Mesorhizobium shangrilense: one gene and its partner. The protein of the gene in region 2 interacts with the protein of the main gene of each other region in a pairwise test. Links are inferred from orthologs where the notes say so. Each region holds a gene or a part of one and is shown on either strand. Other genes may lie near its edges.

Region 1 (7,222 bases), 2.2 Mb from region 2 along the record:
GGACCGTTTCCGGATCGGCGCCGAGAGGAGCCGTGCCCTTCAGCGGCTTTGCCGAACGAGCTACCTTGTTCCAGAGGATGCGGTCGTCATCCGAGAGCGACCTGCCGCCACGCGCCGACATCAGAGGCGACCCTCGACCAGCGCACGCGGCAAGAGCGCATAGAAATCGGCGTCGTTGCGGACGACGCCGGCAATCTCCCCGGCAGCGTCGCCCGATCCGGCAAAGAGGTCGCCGCGGGCAGGACCGGTGATCGCCGAGCCGGTGTCCTGTGCGATCATGAGTCTGCGGAAGGGCTTTGCATCGAATGCGGTCAGCGTCGGCGCATCGATGAAGAACGGCGTGCCGAAGGTATGGAGCAGCCGGTCGACCGCGATCGAACGCCCGGGCGTGAGCGGAACCTTGGCGGCGGCGACGGGACCGAGTGCAGCATCCTCGACCGGCGCCTCGCGAAAGAAGATGTAGGATCGGTTTCGCCAGAGGATCTCGTTGATCCGATCTGGATGCGCGCGGAACCATGCGCGGATCGACTGCATGGTCACCTGCTCGAGCGGGATCTCGCCGAGTTCGGCCAGCACCTTTCCCGCCCCGGTGAAACGATGCCCGCTCTTGGCGGCATAGGTGACGCGCACGAGGCGGCCATCCGTCATGCGCAGTCGCGCAGCCCCCTGCACATGTATGAAGAAGGCATCCACGGGATCGGCGAGCCAGGCCAATGCCAGACCGGCCGTGTCGATCGATCCGGTTTCGATCTGGCGGCGATCGCAATATTCGGAGACGCCGTCAGCGGTGCGGCGGCCGAAGGCCAAATAGGGATCCATGCCGGCGGGCCGGTTGGCGTCATCGATGTCGACGAGGTCGGTCGGCCGGGCGAGGAGCGGCGCCTTGAAGCGCTCGGTCCGATGCGGCGACGCCTCGACCACCGGCTCATAGAAGCCCGTCACGAATCCCGAATTTCCGGCAGGTGTCACCAAGGCGGGAACAAAGTGGCGCTCGAAGAACGCGCGGGCCTCATCGTCATCGATGCTTCCGATCGCACGGGCTTCGGCGTAGGCCGCAGAAAAGGCCTCGACCGCCACGCCCAGCGTGCCGGTCCGGTATGGTTTCACGTGAATCCGAGCTGCGCAGCGGGAAAATGCGGCGAAGGCTTCGGCCTTGGGATCGGCTTTCCAGCCCGGAATCTGCCCGAACTCGACCGGTTTGAAGAGCGGCGACAGCGCCATCGCGCCACCCGCCCCTCGGTTCAGTCTTCCGCCTCGGTCGCGACGAGCTTCCAGTTTGGATCGCGCGACCGCGTGTCGCGCGAGAAGGTCCAGACGTCCTTGACTTCTGCGACCGTCTCCGGATCGCCGTCGATGACCTCGCCGGCCTTGTTGCGCGTCGCCGAGATCAGTTCGCTGACGATGCGCAGGGTCACATGCGCCTCGGACCCCTTCATCTCGGCAGAAACGATGTCGGCCTTGTCGATGCCGACAAAGGAAGACTGGATCTTTTCCGACCGCTGCTCGCGCTCCCCGATGGCGCTGACAAAGCCGTCATAGACCTCGCGCGAAAGCAGGTTCTTGAGCGTTTTCCGGTCGCCGTCCGCATAGGCCATGACGATCATCTCATAGGCCATCTTGGCGCCTTCGACGAAGGACTTGGGCTCGAAGCTCGGATCTGCGTCCTTGATGGCGCGCAGGCCCTTGTTCAGCTCGGTGTCGGGCTTGGCGAAGGCGTCGATGGCCTTGTAGGCGTCCTCGGCGCCCTCGGCGCCCTTCTTGCGGCCCGGCAGGGAGACGACGTTGTCCGGACCGGCCGCGGCATCGTCAGGCTTGGTGCGGTTTGCAGTGTAGGGATCGAAGGGCGGACGCTCGTTGCCGGTGCGACGGCCGAGCACATTGCGCAACTGCACGAAGATCGCGATCGCGACCACCAGAAAGAAGATCGTGCCGAAGTCGAGATATTCCATGTCGTCCGCCAGCCTGTCCCCTACCCCGCTGTCCGAGGCAGGCGCTGCACGTGTGCATGCAGCGGTCAAACAACCCATATAGATCGCAACGCGCGATCATTCAAACATGTGATCATTCAAATGCGGGCTTCCCTTACCTATGTATGACCCGATGCGCCAGCCAGGGGGCGCGGCCCGTGCACTCTCCGACCGAGGATATTCCTCTTTTGATTCCGCTGATCCTTCTTCTCCTTCCGCTGCTTGAGATCGCCACTTTCGTGCTCGTCGGAAGCGAGATCGGCGTGCTCGCGACCATCGGGCTGGTGCTTCTCAGCGCTGTCCTCGGCATGTTCCTCCTGCGGACGCAGGGCGTAAGCGCCCTTGCCCGGGCCCAGCTCGACCTGCGCGCCGGCAGCGATCCCGGGCCGCAGCTTGTGAAGGCCGTCATGACCGTCGTCGCGGCGGTGCTGCTTCTGATCCCCGGTTTTCTGACCGATGCGGTCGCCATCCTGCTCTTGATCCCGGCGGTCCGTTCCGCCGTCTGGCGCCTCCTCAAGGGTCGGCTGGCGGCGTCCGGCCGCTTCGCTTCCTTCGAAGGCGGCTTCGGGTCGACCCGCTGGTCCGGAGGCCGGCCTGCCGGTCGCGGTAATGTGATCGACCTCGACGAGGACGACTATTCGCGGGATGGAAACCCGGGCTCGCCGTGGCGGCTGAACAAGGACGAATGATCGCCTTTCGAGGCGCGACGGGCGGCGAAGGCGCGCTTGTAAGGCGGAACGCAGCGTGCTAGCCAACCCGCCACTTCAAATCGGGCTTGCAGAGCCCCAGCAATGAGGATTCGGCCGATGGCCAATGAGGAAAAGAAGGGCAACGGCACGCCGCCTTCGCTCAACGTGCTGGCTCAGTATGTGAAGGACCTCTCCTTCGAGAGCCCCGGCGCCCCCAATTCCCTGCGCGGCCGCGAGACCGCCCCGGGCATCGCCATCAACGTCAATGTCGCCGCCAACCCGCTTTCCGACAAGGATTTCGACGTCAACCTGACGCTGAACGCCAAGGCGAGCCACGACAAGGACGTGCTCTTCAACGTCGAACTCGTCTATGGCGGCGTCTTCCGCATCGACGGCTTTCCCCAGGAGCACATGCTGCCGCTTCTGTTCATCGAATGCCCGCGGCTGCTCTTCCCGTTCGCGCGCCAGATCATCGCCGACGCCACGCGCAATGGCGGCTTCCCGCCGCTGATGCTCGACCCGATCGATTTTGCGCAGATGTTCCAGCAGAAGATCGCCGAGGACCAGGCCAAGGCCAAGGTTCAGGTCAGCTGATCCGGTCCTCTCGGACAAGGTTTCAGGAAACCCGGCCTCGCGCCGGGTTTTCTTTTTTCGGCAGGCTATTCGGCGGCGAGAACGGTCGGCTGGAGCTTCGCCCAGATGGCATTTTCACCAAGCCCGCCAACCAGCTTTGCGTGCGCCGCGCGCTCGGCTTCCGTCAGTCTCGGCGGCAGTGGCGCTGGCCGCACGTAGCTCACATCCGCCAACCCAGCGCTCAAAGCCTCACCCGCCGCAGCTGCCGCCGCGGTCTCCAGGATGAGCGCGGCCTGCTTGCCGCCGATCAGCTCGATGTAGACTTCGGCCAGAAGCTCGGAGTCGAGGAGCGCGCCATGCTTGGTGCGCCGGCTGTTGTCGACGCCGTACCGCTTGCAAAGCGCATCCAGGGAATTCGGGCCCATCGGATGCTTGCGGCGGGCCAGCGCCAGCGTGTCGATCACCCTGCCGGTCTCGACGGGCGCATATCCCAGCCGCGCAAATTCGGCGTTGATGAAACCGATGTCGAAGTTCGCGTTGTGGGCGATCAGCTTCGCGCCGTCGATGAACGCGATGAACTCGTCGGCAACGCCGGAGAAGATCGGCTTTTCGGCAAGATCGGCCAGGCTGATGCCGTGAACTGCCTGAGCATCGGGATGGATCGCGCGACCTTCCGGATGGATATAGTGATGGAAGGTCCGACCGGTGGGAAAGCGATTGACGAGCTCGACTGCGCCGATCTCGATGATCCGGTCGTCCTTGGCGTCGAGGCCGGTAGTCTCGGTATCGAATATGATCTCGCGCATCGAATCACTCCTGCGCCAGTTGACGCTCACCCATGGCCGACTTCAAGCCGAACATGTCAGGAGCCTGTTTTGTCACCGCGCAAGCTGTGGACGATGGCGGCGACAGCCCGTCGCGCCGGTTCCATGCCTTGTGCCGTGTCGACGATGAAGTCGGCCCGACGCCGTTTTTCGGCATCCGGAACCTGCTTGGCGAGGATTGCCGCAAATTTCTCCTCGGTCATTCCCGGCCGGGCAAGCACGCGCTCGCGCTGGACTTCGGGCGGCGCCGTCACCACGACGATCCTGTCGACGCGATGCTCGCCCCCGGTCTCGAAAAGCAGCGGGATATCCAGCACCGCCATCGGCGCGCCGGCTTCGCGATACCGGGCAAGGAAGGCATCCGCGTCGGCGCGCACCAGCGGATGAATGATGGATTCAAGCCGGCGCAGCGCCTCGGGATTGCCGATGACCCTGGCGGTCAGTTTTGCGCGATCGACGACACCGTCGACCACGGTTCCAGGAAACGCCGCTTCGATCGCGGCCGCAGCCGGTCCCGCATAGAGCCTGTGGACTGCCTCGTCGGAGTCGTGGACCGGCACGCCGAGCTCGCGGAACATATTGGCGGTCGTCGACTTGCCCATGCCGATCGACCCGGTAAGCCCCAGCACGATCATCGGCCTGCATCCAGATCGGCCACGATCGTCGCGCGAAGCTCAGCGGTTACCTCCGGGCGCCTGCCGAACCAGCGCTCGAAGCCGGGGACGGCCTGGTGCAGAAGCATGCCAAGCCCGTCGACCGTCTTCAGCCCGCGCCGCTCGGCAGCCGCAAGGAACGGCGTCATCAGCGGCACATAGACGAGATCAGTGACGATCGCGGAGTCTCGCATCAGTTCGGGGTCGGCGGGGAGTTCGCCGACCCCCTTCATGCCGAGCGACGTGGTGTTCACGATGAGCCCGGCATCGCCGAGAAGCTCCGGTAGCGCCTTCGGTTCGTGGGCCGAAACGCCGCCGCCGAAGTGCCGCGCGAGTTCGGTTGCCCGTGAAAGCGTCCGATTGACGACCCTGACATCGCCGATCCCGCGCGACCTCAAGGCATGGACGATCGCCCGCGACGAGCCGCCGGCGCCCAGCACGACCGCCGCCGACGCCGACGCCCATCCGGGGGCGCGGTCATCCAGATTGGCGGCAAATCCGTACGCATCGGTATTGCTGGCGAACAGCCTTCCCTCCTCCAGCCACAGCGTGTTGACCGCGCCGATCTGCTCGGCCGCGTCATCGCGATGGTCGGCTGCGGCGAAAGCCGCTTCCTTGTGCGGGATCGTCACGTTTCCGCCGCGCAGTCCCTGCTTCCCGAGGCTTTTCAGGAAGTCTGGAAGATCGGCCGGGGAAACGTCGACCGCCTCATAGGATCCATCGATGCCGTACTGGCGCAGCCAGTGGCCGTGGATCTTCGGCGAACGCGAATGGGCGATGGGATGGCCGCAGACGAAGGCCTTCAGGGTTTCAGCCATCGATCGCTCCGAGTTCCCGAAGTTTGGAAAGCAGCGCCAGAAGCGGCAGGCCGACAATGGTGAAATGGTCCCCGACGACCTTCTCGAAGAGCTGTATGCCCTCGCCTTCGATCTGGTACGCGCCGACGCTGCCCAGCGCCTTCGCCCCGACGCTTGCCAGATGGCGGCCGATAAAGGCCGGCTCGAGCTTGCGCATCGTCATCTGAGCGACGTCCACGTGACGCCAAAGGGTCTCTCCGTCCTTGACGATCGCGACCGCGCTATTGAGCTGATGGGTGTTGCCGGAAAGCGCAAGCAGGTGCTCGCGCGCGCCTTCCATATCCTTCGGCTTGTGGAAGACGCGGTCGCCGAGCGACAGGGTCTGGTCCGATCCGATGACAAGCGCGCCGGGATGCCTTTCACTGACATCGAGCGCCTTGGCCTCCGCCAGCACCTGTGCGACGTCCTCAGGCGTCGCGCCTGACGCCTCCAGCGGCGCCTCGACGGCGCGCTCGTCGATCTCGGGGCGTACGACCGTAAACTTCAGGCCGGCATTCTCGAGCAGCTGTCGCCGGAAAGGACTGCCGGAAGCAAGTATGATCGCGCTGGGCATTTGATGCGGCCTCCTTGAAGGCGTTCGGCCTAGCGCGACTTGCCGCGCAGGGCAACGATGGCTGCCGCCGTTTCCTCGATGGATCGACGGGTCACGTCGATCATCGGCCAATTGTGGCGGGTGCAGATCTGGCGCGCATAGGTCAGTTCTTCGGTGATGGCCGCTCTGTCGACGTAGTCGGTCGCGTCATAACTCGACGTCGTTCCCAGCATCCGGTTCTGGCGCACCTGGGAAATCCGCTCGGCGGTGGCCACCAGGCCGACGATGAGCGGCCGCCGCGCGTCGACCAGGCTTTGCGGCACCGGAACGCCCAGCACGATGGGAATGTTGGCGGTCTTGATGCCTCTGTTGGCGAGATAGATGCTGGTCGGCGTCTTCGACGTGCGCGAGATGCCGATGAGGACGATGTCGGCCTCCTCGATATCCATCGGCAGCTGACCGTCGTCATGCTCCATGGTGAAGTTCAGGGCGTCGATGCGCCGGAAATACTGGGCGTCGAGCACATGCTGCGCCCCAACGCGCCGGCCTGCCGGCGCGCCGAGATAGGACTGGAACACGGCCAGCACCGGCTCCAGGACGGACACGCAGGGCAGTCCCATCTGCTGGCAGCGTTCGTCTATGGACCGGGCCAGCGCCTGGTCGACGACCGTGTAGAGGACGATGCCCGGCTCGTTCTCGACCTCCTCGAACACCTTCTGCAGCTGCCGCTCGGTGCGGATCAGGGGATAGATGTGCTCGATCGCACGCGCGTCCTTGTACTGCGCGGACGCCGCGCGGCCGGCGGCCAGCAGGGTCTCGCCCGTGGCGTCCGAAATCAGGTGCAGATGAAAGAAGCTCTGGGGTTTGTTCACAGACGATGTGCCCGACCTGTTGAAGGCTGTGGATGGCTCGCCCGAGCTGGTCCCGGGCGGCGCGGCGGACTGTATCAGAACGCCGTTTGTCCACAATTCGAGGCGGCGTGAAGTTCGATGCCCCCATGTGGAGAAGATTGTGGGCTTTCGGAATTATCCACGGAGGCTGGATTCCGGCGACCAATCGCTGGTTGATCAAGTACCTGTCTCTGCTATGCTTTTCAAGCTTGTCCCCAGTGTTCACACTGAGCGCCT
Region 2 (8,478 bases):
TCACCCTCGCGCCAGCGATAGCTGATGCGCCGACCGGGTTCGATGTCGATGGGGTCGTATCGGAGAGGACTTTGTTCCCCCTCTTCGAGCTGCCGTTGAGGTTCGATCCAGCGCGACAGGATGTCGGGTTCCGTCAGCGCCTGCCAGACTTTCTGCGGCGGCTCGGCCAGTTCGAAGTCGAGTGCGAGCACTGGCGGCTCGGCTTTCTCCGTGTCAGGCAGGCTCATCATTCCATCTCCTTCAGGACATCCTTCAGTTTCTCCACCCGCGCCGGCCAGAAGGTACGGTAGCGCTCCACCCAGTCGGCGAGCGGGGCAAGGGCATCCGGTGCGACGCGATAGTAGGCGAAGCGCCCTTGACGGCGCTCGGTGATCAGCCCTGCGTCCCTGAGCACGGCGAGGTGCTGCGAGATGGCCGGCTGCGACACCGCCATGCCGACCCGGACCTCGGTGACCGTCATTTCGGCGGCCGCAAGACGTTCGTAGACGGAGCGGCGTGTCGGATCGGAAAGGGCGCGAAAGATCGTGTCTGTCATGCACGAAGAATAAGCGCAGGCTTATTGGATAAGCAAGCACTTATTTGGGCGCGGACTAACCCCGGCGACCCGCGCGATCACGCCATGGACATTGACGTGCGCGGCTGTCAGCACTAGAACAAATTAAGAACAATTGGGCTGTGGATAGCGGCGATGGGGCAGAGCTTATGCCGCAACGGTCCTCGATTTGGTGTATGAGACGGAAAATTTCGGACAAGCGCGGAGACGTATCATGGCTGGCAGCGTGAACAAGGTAATCCTCGTCGGCAATCTCGGGGCGGACCCGGAGATCCGCCGGCTGAATTCCGGCGAGCCGGTCGTCAATCTCCGTATCGCAACCTCGGAGTCGTGGCGCGACAAGAATTCGGGCGAGCGCAAGGAAAAGACCGAGTGGCACAGCGTCGTGATCTTCAATGACAACCTGGCCAAGGTCGCCGAGCAGTACCTGAAGAAGGGAATGAAGGTCTATATCGAGGGCCAGCTGCAGACGCGCAAATGGACTGATCAGCAGGGCCAGGATCGCTACACGACCGAAGTGGTGCTGCAAAAGTTCCGCGGAGAGCTGCAGATGCTCGATGCACGCGGCCAGGGCGGCGAAGGCGGCAGCGCTGGCTACTCCGGCGGCGGCGGACGCGGATCGGATTTCGGCCAATCCGGACCGGGCGATGACTACGGCAATAATCGTGGCGGAGGCAGCCGGGGTGGCGGCGAGCGCGGCGGTGGCGGCGGTTTTTCGCGCGACCTGGACGACGAGATCCCGTTCTAAGCCTCGCCGCGAGGCGGCTTGGCGCGAGCTGAAAGGCGCAAGTGTCGCTTCTTCGGCAGGACGGCACGTCCCGGCGGTTGAATTCGCCGGCGACCGGAGGCTGTGCCCAAAAGCTCGTGAGGTTGGGCGGCAGGATTGGGCTGTGCGCCTGGCCTCTGCGCCCGGGGCAAGCCCGAGCGCTGTCCCGCCTGCGCTGTCAGACTTTCTCCACCTCGCCGCCGCTCTCGGCCCAATCCTTGAACGCGCCCAGATTGTGCACGTTGCTGTAGCCGAAGTCCTTCAGCAGCTTGCCGCTCAGGGCCGAGCGGCCACCCGATGCACAATAGACGATGATCGGGCGATCCTTGGTGAAATTCTTGTCGTGGTAGGGCGTGTCGGCGTCGGCCCGGAACTCGAGCATTCCGCGAGGAACATGAACCGCGCCCTTGACCTTGCCGCTTGCCTGAAGCTCGGTGGTGTCGCGCACATCGACCACGAGTGCATTCTGCTCCGCGATCAGCTTTCTTGCCTCCGAGGGCGTAATCTTCGGCACGGCAGCGTTTGCCGCCGCCATGAGTTCTTTCACGTTCGTCGCCATATCCGAGGGTCCTCCGTTTGCCGCCTAGCAGAGTTGAGCGCCAAGTCGGCCGGCAAATCAAGACGGGAATATCGCGGCCCCGACTCGACCTGACGGACCGACTTGGCCACACTGGAAGCGACTGAGTCTCGATGCGATCCCCAGCGAAGTAGCCCGAAGCATGTCTGCCGACCGACCGATCCGCGACCCGATCATGCGCGCCGCCGCCAGCGAGGCATCGGCGCCGGAGCCATCGTCGCGCCGCTTCATCCATCTGCGCGTGCATTCCGCCTATTCGCTGCTCGAAGGGGCCTTGCCGGTGGGCAAGATGATCGGTCACGCCGTCAAGGACGGCGCTCCGGCAATCGCCATCACAGATACGAACAACCTCTTCGGAGCGCTCGAATTCGCCCAGAAGGCGACAAAAGAGGGCCTGCAGCCGATCGTCGGCTGTCAGATGGACGTCCATTTCTCCGGCGATCCGGTCGGGCAGGCGCGTCACGGGCAGAGGCGGCACGGAGCCGAGCTCTCGCCGGTCGTGCTCATTGCGGCGACGGAGACCGGCTATGCCAATCTGGTCGATCTGGTCAGCCGCGCCTATCTGGACACGCCCTCCGGCGAACCGGTGCACATCACCACCGACGATCTGGGGATGGCGTCTGAAGGCCTCATCTGCTTGACCGGCGGCCCAAGGGGACCGATCGGCGCTGCGCTGCGCAGCGATCATGCCGACCTCGCCGAAAGCCGGCTGCTGACGCTGAAATCGCTTTTCGGCGACAAACTCTACGTCGAGATCGAGCGCCTCGCCGGCTACGACCGCAAACTGGAGGCGGCGACGGTCGATCTGGCCTACCGCCACGAATTGCCCCTGGTCGCCACCAACGAGGCGTTTTTCCCGTCGCGCGACAGTTTTGAGGCGCATGACGCGTTGATCGCCATCGCCGAAGGATCCGTGATCGCGGTCGACAACCGCCGCCGACTGACGCCCGACAACTATCTGAAGAGCCAGGCCGAAATGGTGGCGCTCTTCGCCGACCTGCCCGAGGCGATCGACAACACGGTCGAGATCGCCCAGCGGTGTTCCTACTATCCAAAGAAGCGCTCGCCGATCCTGCCGCGGTTCACGACGGGCGGCAGCACCGATCCGGAGGAGGCCGAAAAGGCTGAGGCCGCAGAACTGCGTCGCGCAGCCCATGAAGGCCTTGAACTGCGCTTCGCCACCCAGGGATTGAGCGCAGGTTTTACCGAAGACGACTACCGGAAGCGCCTGGATTACGAACTCGGCATCATCGAGCGCATGAAGTTCCCGGGTTACTTCCTCATCGTTTCGGACTTCATCAAATGGGCGAAGGCCCACGACATCCCGGTCGGACCGGGGCGCGGTTCGGGTGCGGGCTCGCTGGTCGCCTATGTGCTGACCATCACCGACATCGACCCGCTGCGCTTCTCGCTGCTGTTCGAGCGCTTCCTCAACCCGGACCGCGTGTCGATGCCCGACTTCGACATCGACTTCTGCCAGGACCGGCGCGAGGAAGTGATCCGCTACGTGCAGGGTCGCTACGGCCGCGAGCAGGTCGGGCAGATCATCACCTTCGGAACGCTGCAGGCGAGGGCGGTGCTGCGCGACGTCGGCCGGGTGCTGCAGATGCCGTACGGACAGGTGGATCGGCTCTGCAAGATGGTGCCGGCCAACCCCGCCAACCCGGTGAAGCTCAAGGACGCCATCGAGGCTGAGCCGCGCTTCGCGGAGGAGGCGGAGAAGGAGCCGATCGTCAATACGCTGCTCGACATGGCGCAGAAGCTGGAAGGTCTCTACCGCCACGCCTCGACCCACGCTGCCGGCATCGTGATCGGCGACCGGCCGCTGAAGCAGCTGGTGCCGATGTACCGCGATCCGCGCTCCGACATGCCGGTGACCCAGTTCAACATGAAGATGGTCGAGGAGGCGGGCCTCGTAAAATTCGACTTCCTCGGCCTCAAAACGCTGACCGTGCTCGAGACGGCGGTAAAACTCATCCGCCGGCGCGGCATCGAGATCGACCTGTCGAAACTGCCGCTCGACGACGAGAAGACCTACTCCATGCTGTCGCGCGGCGAGGTCGTCGGCGTGTTCCAGGTTGAAAGTGCGGGCATGCGCAAGGCCCTCATCGGCATGAAGCCCGACCGCATCGAGGACATCATCGCGCTGGTGGCGCTCTACCGCCCCGGCCCGATGGAGAACATCCCGACCTATAACGCGCGCAAGCACGGCGAGGAGGAGATCGCCTCGATCCACCCAAAGATCGACCACCTGGTGAAGGAGACGCAGGGCGTCATCGTCTACCAGGAGCAGGTGATGCAGATCGCGCAGGAGCTGTCCGGCTATTCGCTCGGCGAAGCCGACCTCTTGCGCCGCGCCATGGGCAAGAAGATCCGCGCCGAGATGGACAAGCAGCGCGAGCGCTTCGTCTCGGGCGCGGTCGAGCGCGGGGTCGGCAAGGCGCAGTCGGACTTCATCTTCGACCTGCTGGCGAAATTCGCCGACTACGGCTTCAACAAGTCGCACGCGGCCGCCTATGCGGTGGTGTCCTACCAGACCGCCTATCTCAAGGCGCACTATCCGGTCGAATTCCTGGCCGCGTCGATGACGCTGGATATGTCGAACACCGACAAGCTGGCCGATTTTCGCCAGGACGCGATCCGGCTCGGCATCGAGGTGGTGCCGCCCTCCGTACAGACGTCGTTCCGGTCGTTCGAGGTGGCCGAGAACAAGATCTTCTACGCGTTGGCCGCCATCAAGGGCGTCGGCGAGGCCGCCGTCGAGCACATCGTCGCCAGGCGCCAGAAACAGCCCTTTGCCAGCCTCGAGGAGTTCTGCGAGCGCATCGATCCGAAGATCGTCGGCAAGCGCGTCTTCGAGAGCCTGATCATGGCCGGTGCGTTTGATTGCTTCGGCCATGACCGGGCCGTGCTGATGGCCGGCGTGGAACGCATGATGGGGCTTGCGTCGCGCGCGCAGGAGAACGAGGCGCTCGGCATGACCGACATGTTCGGCGCGTCGTCTGCGGCCCGCTCGGAACGGCTGGTGTTCCCACCCTGTGACCCTTGGCTGCCGGCCGAACGCCTGCACAGGGAGTTCCAGGCCGTCGGCTTCTATCTGTCTGCGCATCCTCTGGACGAGTACAAGGACGTGCTCCAGAAGATGCGGGTGCAGACCTGGGCGGAGTTTTCGGCGGCCGTGAAGCGTGGCGCTTCCGCCGGCCGGCTGGCGGGAACGGTGACGTCCAAGCAGGAGCGCAAGACGCGCACCGGCAACAAGATGGGCGTCGTCAACTTCTCCGACAATTCCGGTCAGTACGAGGCCGTCATGTTCTCGGAGACGCTGGCGCAGTATCGCGACCTGTTTGAGGCGGGCAAGTCCGTGGTCATCATTGTCAAGGCCGAGGACCGCCCGGAAGGCGTCAATCTGCGCATCGAGGCGGCGCAGTCGCTGGAGGACGAGGCGAGCCGGGTGCAGAAGGCGCTGCGGATCTTCGTTCGCGATCCGAAGCCCGTGAGTGCGCTCGCGTCCCAGCTCGGTGTAAAGGGCGAGGGGCAGGTGAGCTTTGTCGTCATCAAGGACGACGCGCAGGGGGAGGTGGAGATCGCCTTGCCCGACCGATACCGCATCTCGCCGCAGGTTGCCTCGGCCATGCGGGCGGTGCCGGGCGTCGTCGAGGTGGAACTCGTCTGATCGGCAAGCGCCGGGCGCGCTCGCAGCATCCAAACCGCCTTCCGTTCGCCAACGCGATCCGTCGGCGCGATTTCAGCCCTGGCGAGGCGCTCCGTCGTTCCAAGCGAGTTCAGCCAGGAACTCGCGGGCGAGCGTTCCGTCATGCAGCGACGTCGCGACCAGGGCAGCGGTGATGCCCAAGGACGAAAGGGCGCGGATGTCGGCTTCGTTCCGCACGCCGCCGGCGGCAATAATCTCGCGGCTTCCAGCTTTTGCGGCGATTTCTTCAAGTCGGGCGAGATCGGGGCCTGAGCCCGAGCCGACCTTGGCCAGCGTCATCACTATGACGCGACTGGGCCAGATGTCCGTTTCGGCGAGCAGCGATGGCGGGCCACGAAAGCCGTCGGCGAAGAAGTCGAGCGACAGGACGAGACGGGGATGCTCCCGGAAGCGCTGCAGCAGGCTGCTGTCACGCTGCGATTCCGAACCGAGCACCGGACAGACACCAGGCAGCGCCAAGACCTGATCCAGCGCCGCGGCGTCGCGAAAACCGGCATCCAGCCAGATGTCGGGCGGATTGTCGAGATCGCGCAGGCTGGTAACTTGAGCCGTGTTCGGATCATCGCCTTCGATGGCGTCCAGATCGGCAACGTAGAAGGTGGGGAACGGGTGGAGGTTACGCAGCCCGCGGGCGACCGCGCGGATGTCCGAGCCCTCGCACAGCGGGGTCGTGATGGGTCGATAGGTATCGCGCCGTCCGCCAGCGGCCCGCACGACCTGGCCGCCTTTCAAGTCGAGCACCGGGATGATACGCAACGTTGTCTCCGATCCGATGCCGACGTGGAACCGTGATGAAAGCGCCAAGCGGGGGAAAAGGAAAGAAGATTGTCGCTGGCTTCGACGTCGGCGGCGCGCACCTCAAGGTGGCGCGGGCGGAAGAGGGGCGCGTCGTCGCCGCCGCGACCGTCGCGATGCCGCTGTGGCAGGGGCTGGACAGGCTGGACGCCGCCCTGCGCGAGGCTGCCCCGGTGTTCGCGGGAGCCGATCTGGCCGCCTTCACGATGACCGGCGAGCTGTCGGACATCTTTCCCACACGCCACGCCGGCGTGATGACGCTGCTCGATCTCATCCGAGGACGCTTTCGGGACGATGCCGCCCTGGTCTATGCGGGGCGCTCCGGCTTCATCACCTTGGAGCAAGCGGCCGGGGCAAGCGCCGACATTGCCTCCGCCAACTGGCACGCCACGGCCTCTCTCGTCGCCGCGCACGTGCGCGATGCGCTCTTCGTCGATATGGGGTCCACCACCACCGACCTCATCCCCGTCTGCGACGGGACCGTGGCGAACGCCGGCTACACCGATGCCGAGCGCCTTCTGACCGGGGAACTCGTCTACCAGGGCTTTACGCGCACCTTCCTGTTCGGCGTCGCCGCGTCGGCGCCGGTGGGTGGCTGGCTGACCCCCCTGATGAACGAGTATTTTGCCTCGATGGCGGACGTCCATCGCATTCTCGGCGTGCTCGACGAGGACGACGACAGGCATCCTGCGGCGGACGGCAAGGAGAAGACCCCCGCCGCCTCGATGGCGCGAGTGGCGCGCATGGTCGGCCGCGACGCGTTCGAGCTTGGTGGCCGCGAATGGCGGGACGTTGCCCGATGGTTCAGCGAGCAGCAGTTGCGGACCCTGCACGACGCGGCATTCCGGGCCGCAGCATGCGTTCCCGATGGAGCACCCTTGGTCGCCGCCGGCAGCGGACGCTGGCAGATCAGGCGGCTGGCGGAGCGGCTCGACCGTCCCTTTGTCGACTTCGCCGACATCATCCCGGTCGAGGATGCGGTCCGCAGCGCCGCCAGCAGTGCGGGGCCGGCCGCTGCGGTGGCGCTGCTGGCAGACAGCGCTTGAAGCTGCTGCGGGAACGCCTGCTATGCCCGCGCGTTGTGAGGCATGAGGACAATCGTTCTGGGCATGATGATTGCCTATGTGGCTACGCCGCACGCGCTGGGCCAGGACGGTCAGATGGCCTTCAACAACAGCTGCCGCACCTGCCACACGACGAAAGAGGGCGACAACCGCCAGGGGCCGCACCTTGCCGGTATTGTAGGCAGAAAGGCCGGCTCGCTGCCGGACTTCAACTACTCGTCATCCATGAAGCAGTCCGGCATCACCTGGGACGAGGCGACCCTCGACAGGTTCATCGCCGATCCCGACGCCGTCGTCCACGGCAATACGATGAAGCCCTATGCCGGGATCACCGACGCGGCACAGCGCACGTCAATCATCGAATTCCTGAAATCGGGCGGCTGATGCCGGGGAGCTTGGGGGAAGATCCTAGACCTTCCTCCGAAAATGCCTGGTCACGCGCTCCATGAGCCAGCCCCAGGCTTCCTTCTCCTCCGCCCCGGCAGTCTTTTCAATGGCGATCGCGAGGTAGGCGATCTCCGCCTCGATCTTTTCGCGCGGCAGCATGTCCAGCCGGCTCACCAGGATGGCGAGTTCGAGGACTGCGGCCTTGGCGCGGTTGAAGCCGGTGAACGGCGCATGGGTCGCTTCGCCGACGATGCGACAATGGTGGCGCGGCCGCATTTCGTCGTCGGTCACGCTTGTCACCTCGAGCGCCGAATGGGCGAGGGCGGCTTCAAGTCTCGGAACGGGAAACCCTTTTACAGGAACGGTCGGCCAGTCTTTCCGGCCGGTCAGGCACCCGGCAAAAATGCGAACGTCGTCGGTGTAGCTCGCCACGGCGAACGGTGTATCCGCGAGATTGTCGAGGGTGATCGATGGACGGAAGGGCGCGATCACCCAGCCGTCCCTCTCGGCGATGATGCCGATCGGCGCGATGTGGACCTTGCCGCTCGAGTCAACGGTCGTGATGATCGTCTCGCGGATGTAGGGCATCGCCTATTTCGCCTTCCTGGCTTGAAGCGTGTGGCC

What was found.
Region 1: the proteins of dnaE (region 2) and dnaQ interact in binary tests that used the Escherichia coli proteins (3 or more experiments, as listed by UniProt). The link is inferred for Mesorhizobium shangrilense from one-to-one orthologs.

What each region holds. Positions count from the first base shown.
Region 1 is NZ_JAQGPN010000001.1:737,788-745,009, forward strand. Bases 2,176-4,968 are described here. They hold dnaQ (DNA polymerase III subunit epsilon), read right to left. Parts: upstream 4,036-4,968; coding sequence 3,316-4,035; downstream 2,176-3,315. Other genes in these bases: PD284_RS03670 (FxsA family protein), read left to right, coding at 2,176-2,656; secB (protein-export chaperone SecB), read left to right, coding at 2,774-3,250; coaE (dephospho-CoA kinase), read right to left, coding at 4,092-4,688; PD284_RS03690 (shikimate dehydrogenase), read right to left, coding at 4,685-4,968. In the rest of the region: PD284_RS03655 (Smr/MutS family protein), read right to left, coding at 1-121; mltA (murein transglycosylase A), read right to left, coding at 121-1,221; PD284_RS03665 (Tim44/TimA family putative adaptor protein), read right to left, coding at 1,242-1,949; more of PD284_RS03670, read left to right, coding at 2,156-2,175; more of PD284_RS03690, read right to left, coding at 4,969-5,524; PD284_RS03695 (Maf-like protein), read right to left, coding at 5,517-6,116; PD284_RS03700 (pyruvate, water dikinase regulatory protein), read right to left, coding at 6,146-6,967. UniProt on the Escherichia coli protein: DNA polymerase III is a complex, multichain enzyme responsible for most of the replicative synthesis in bacteria. The epsilon subunit contain the editing function and is a proofreading 3'-5' exonuclease.
Region 2 is NZ_JAQGPN010000001.1:2,961,654-2,970,131, forward strand. What follows is about bases 1,721-5,769. They hold dnaE (DNA polymerase III subunit alpha), read left to right. Parts: upstream 1,721-2,071; coding sequence 2,072-5,569; downstream 5,570-5,769. Other genes in these bases: PD284_RS14275 (rhodanese-like domain-containing protein), read right to left, coding at 1,721-1,878; PD284_RS14285 (HisA/HisF-related TIM barrel protein), read right to left, coding at 5,642-5,769. Outside these bases: PD284_RS14260 (SRPBCC family protein), read right to left, coding at 1-230; PD284_RS14265 (ArsR/SmtB family transcription factor), read right to left, coding at 227-535; PD284_RS14270 (single-stranded DNA-binding protein), read left to right, coding at 768-1,301; more of PD284_RS14275, read right to left, coding at 1,498-1,720; more of PD284_RS14285, read right to left, coding at 5,770-6,364; PD284_RS14290 (hydantoinase/oxoprolinase family protein), read left to right, coding at 6,400-7,449; PD284_RS14295 (c-type cytochrome), read left to right, coding at 7,492-7,851; PD284_RS14300 (DUF447 domain-containing protein), read right to left, coding at 7,876-8,442; PD284_RS14305 (DUF6513 domain-containing protein), read right to left, coding at 8,446-8,478. UniProt on the Escherichia coli protein: DNA polymerase III is a complex, multichain enzyme responsible for most of the replicative synthesis in bacteria. This DNA polymerase also exhibits 3' to 5' exonuclease activity. The alpha chain is the DNA polymerase catalytic subunit.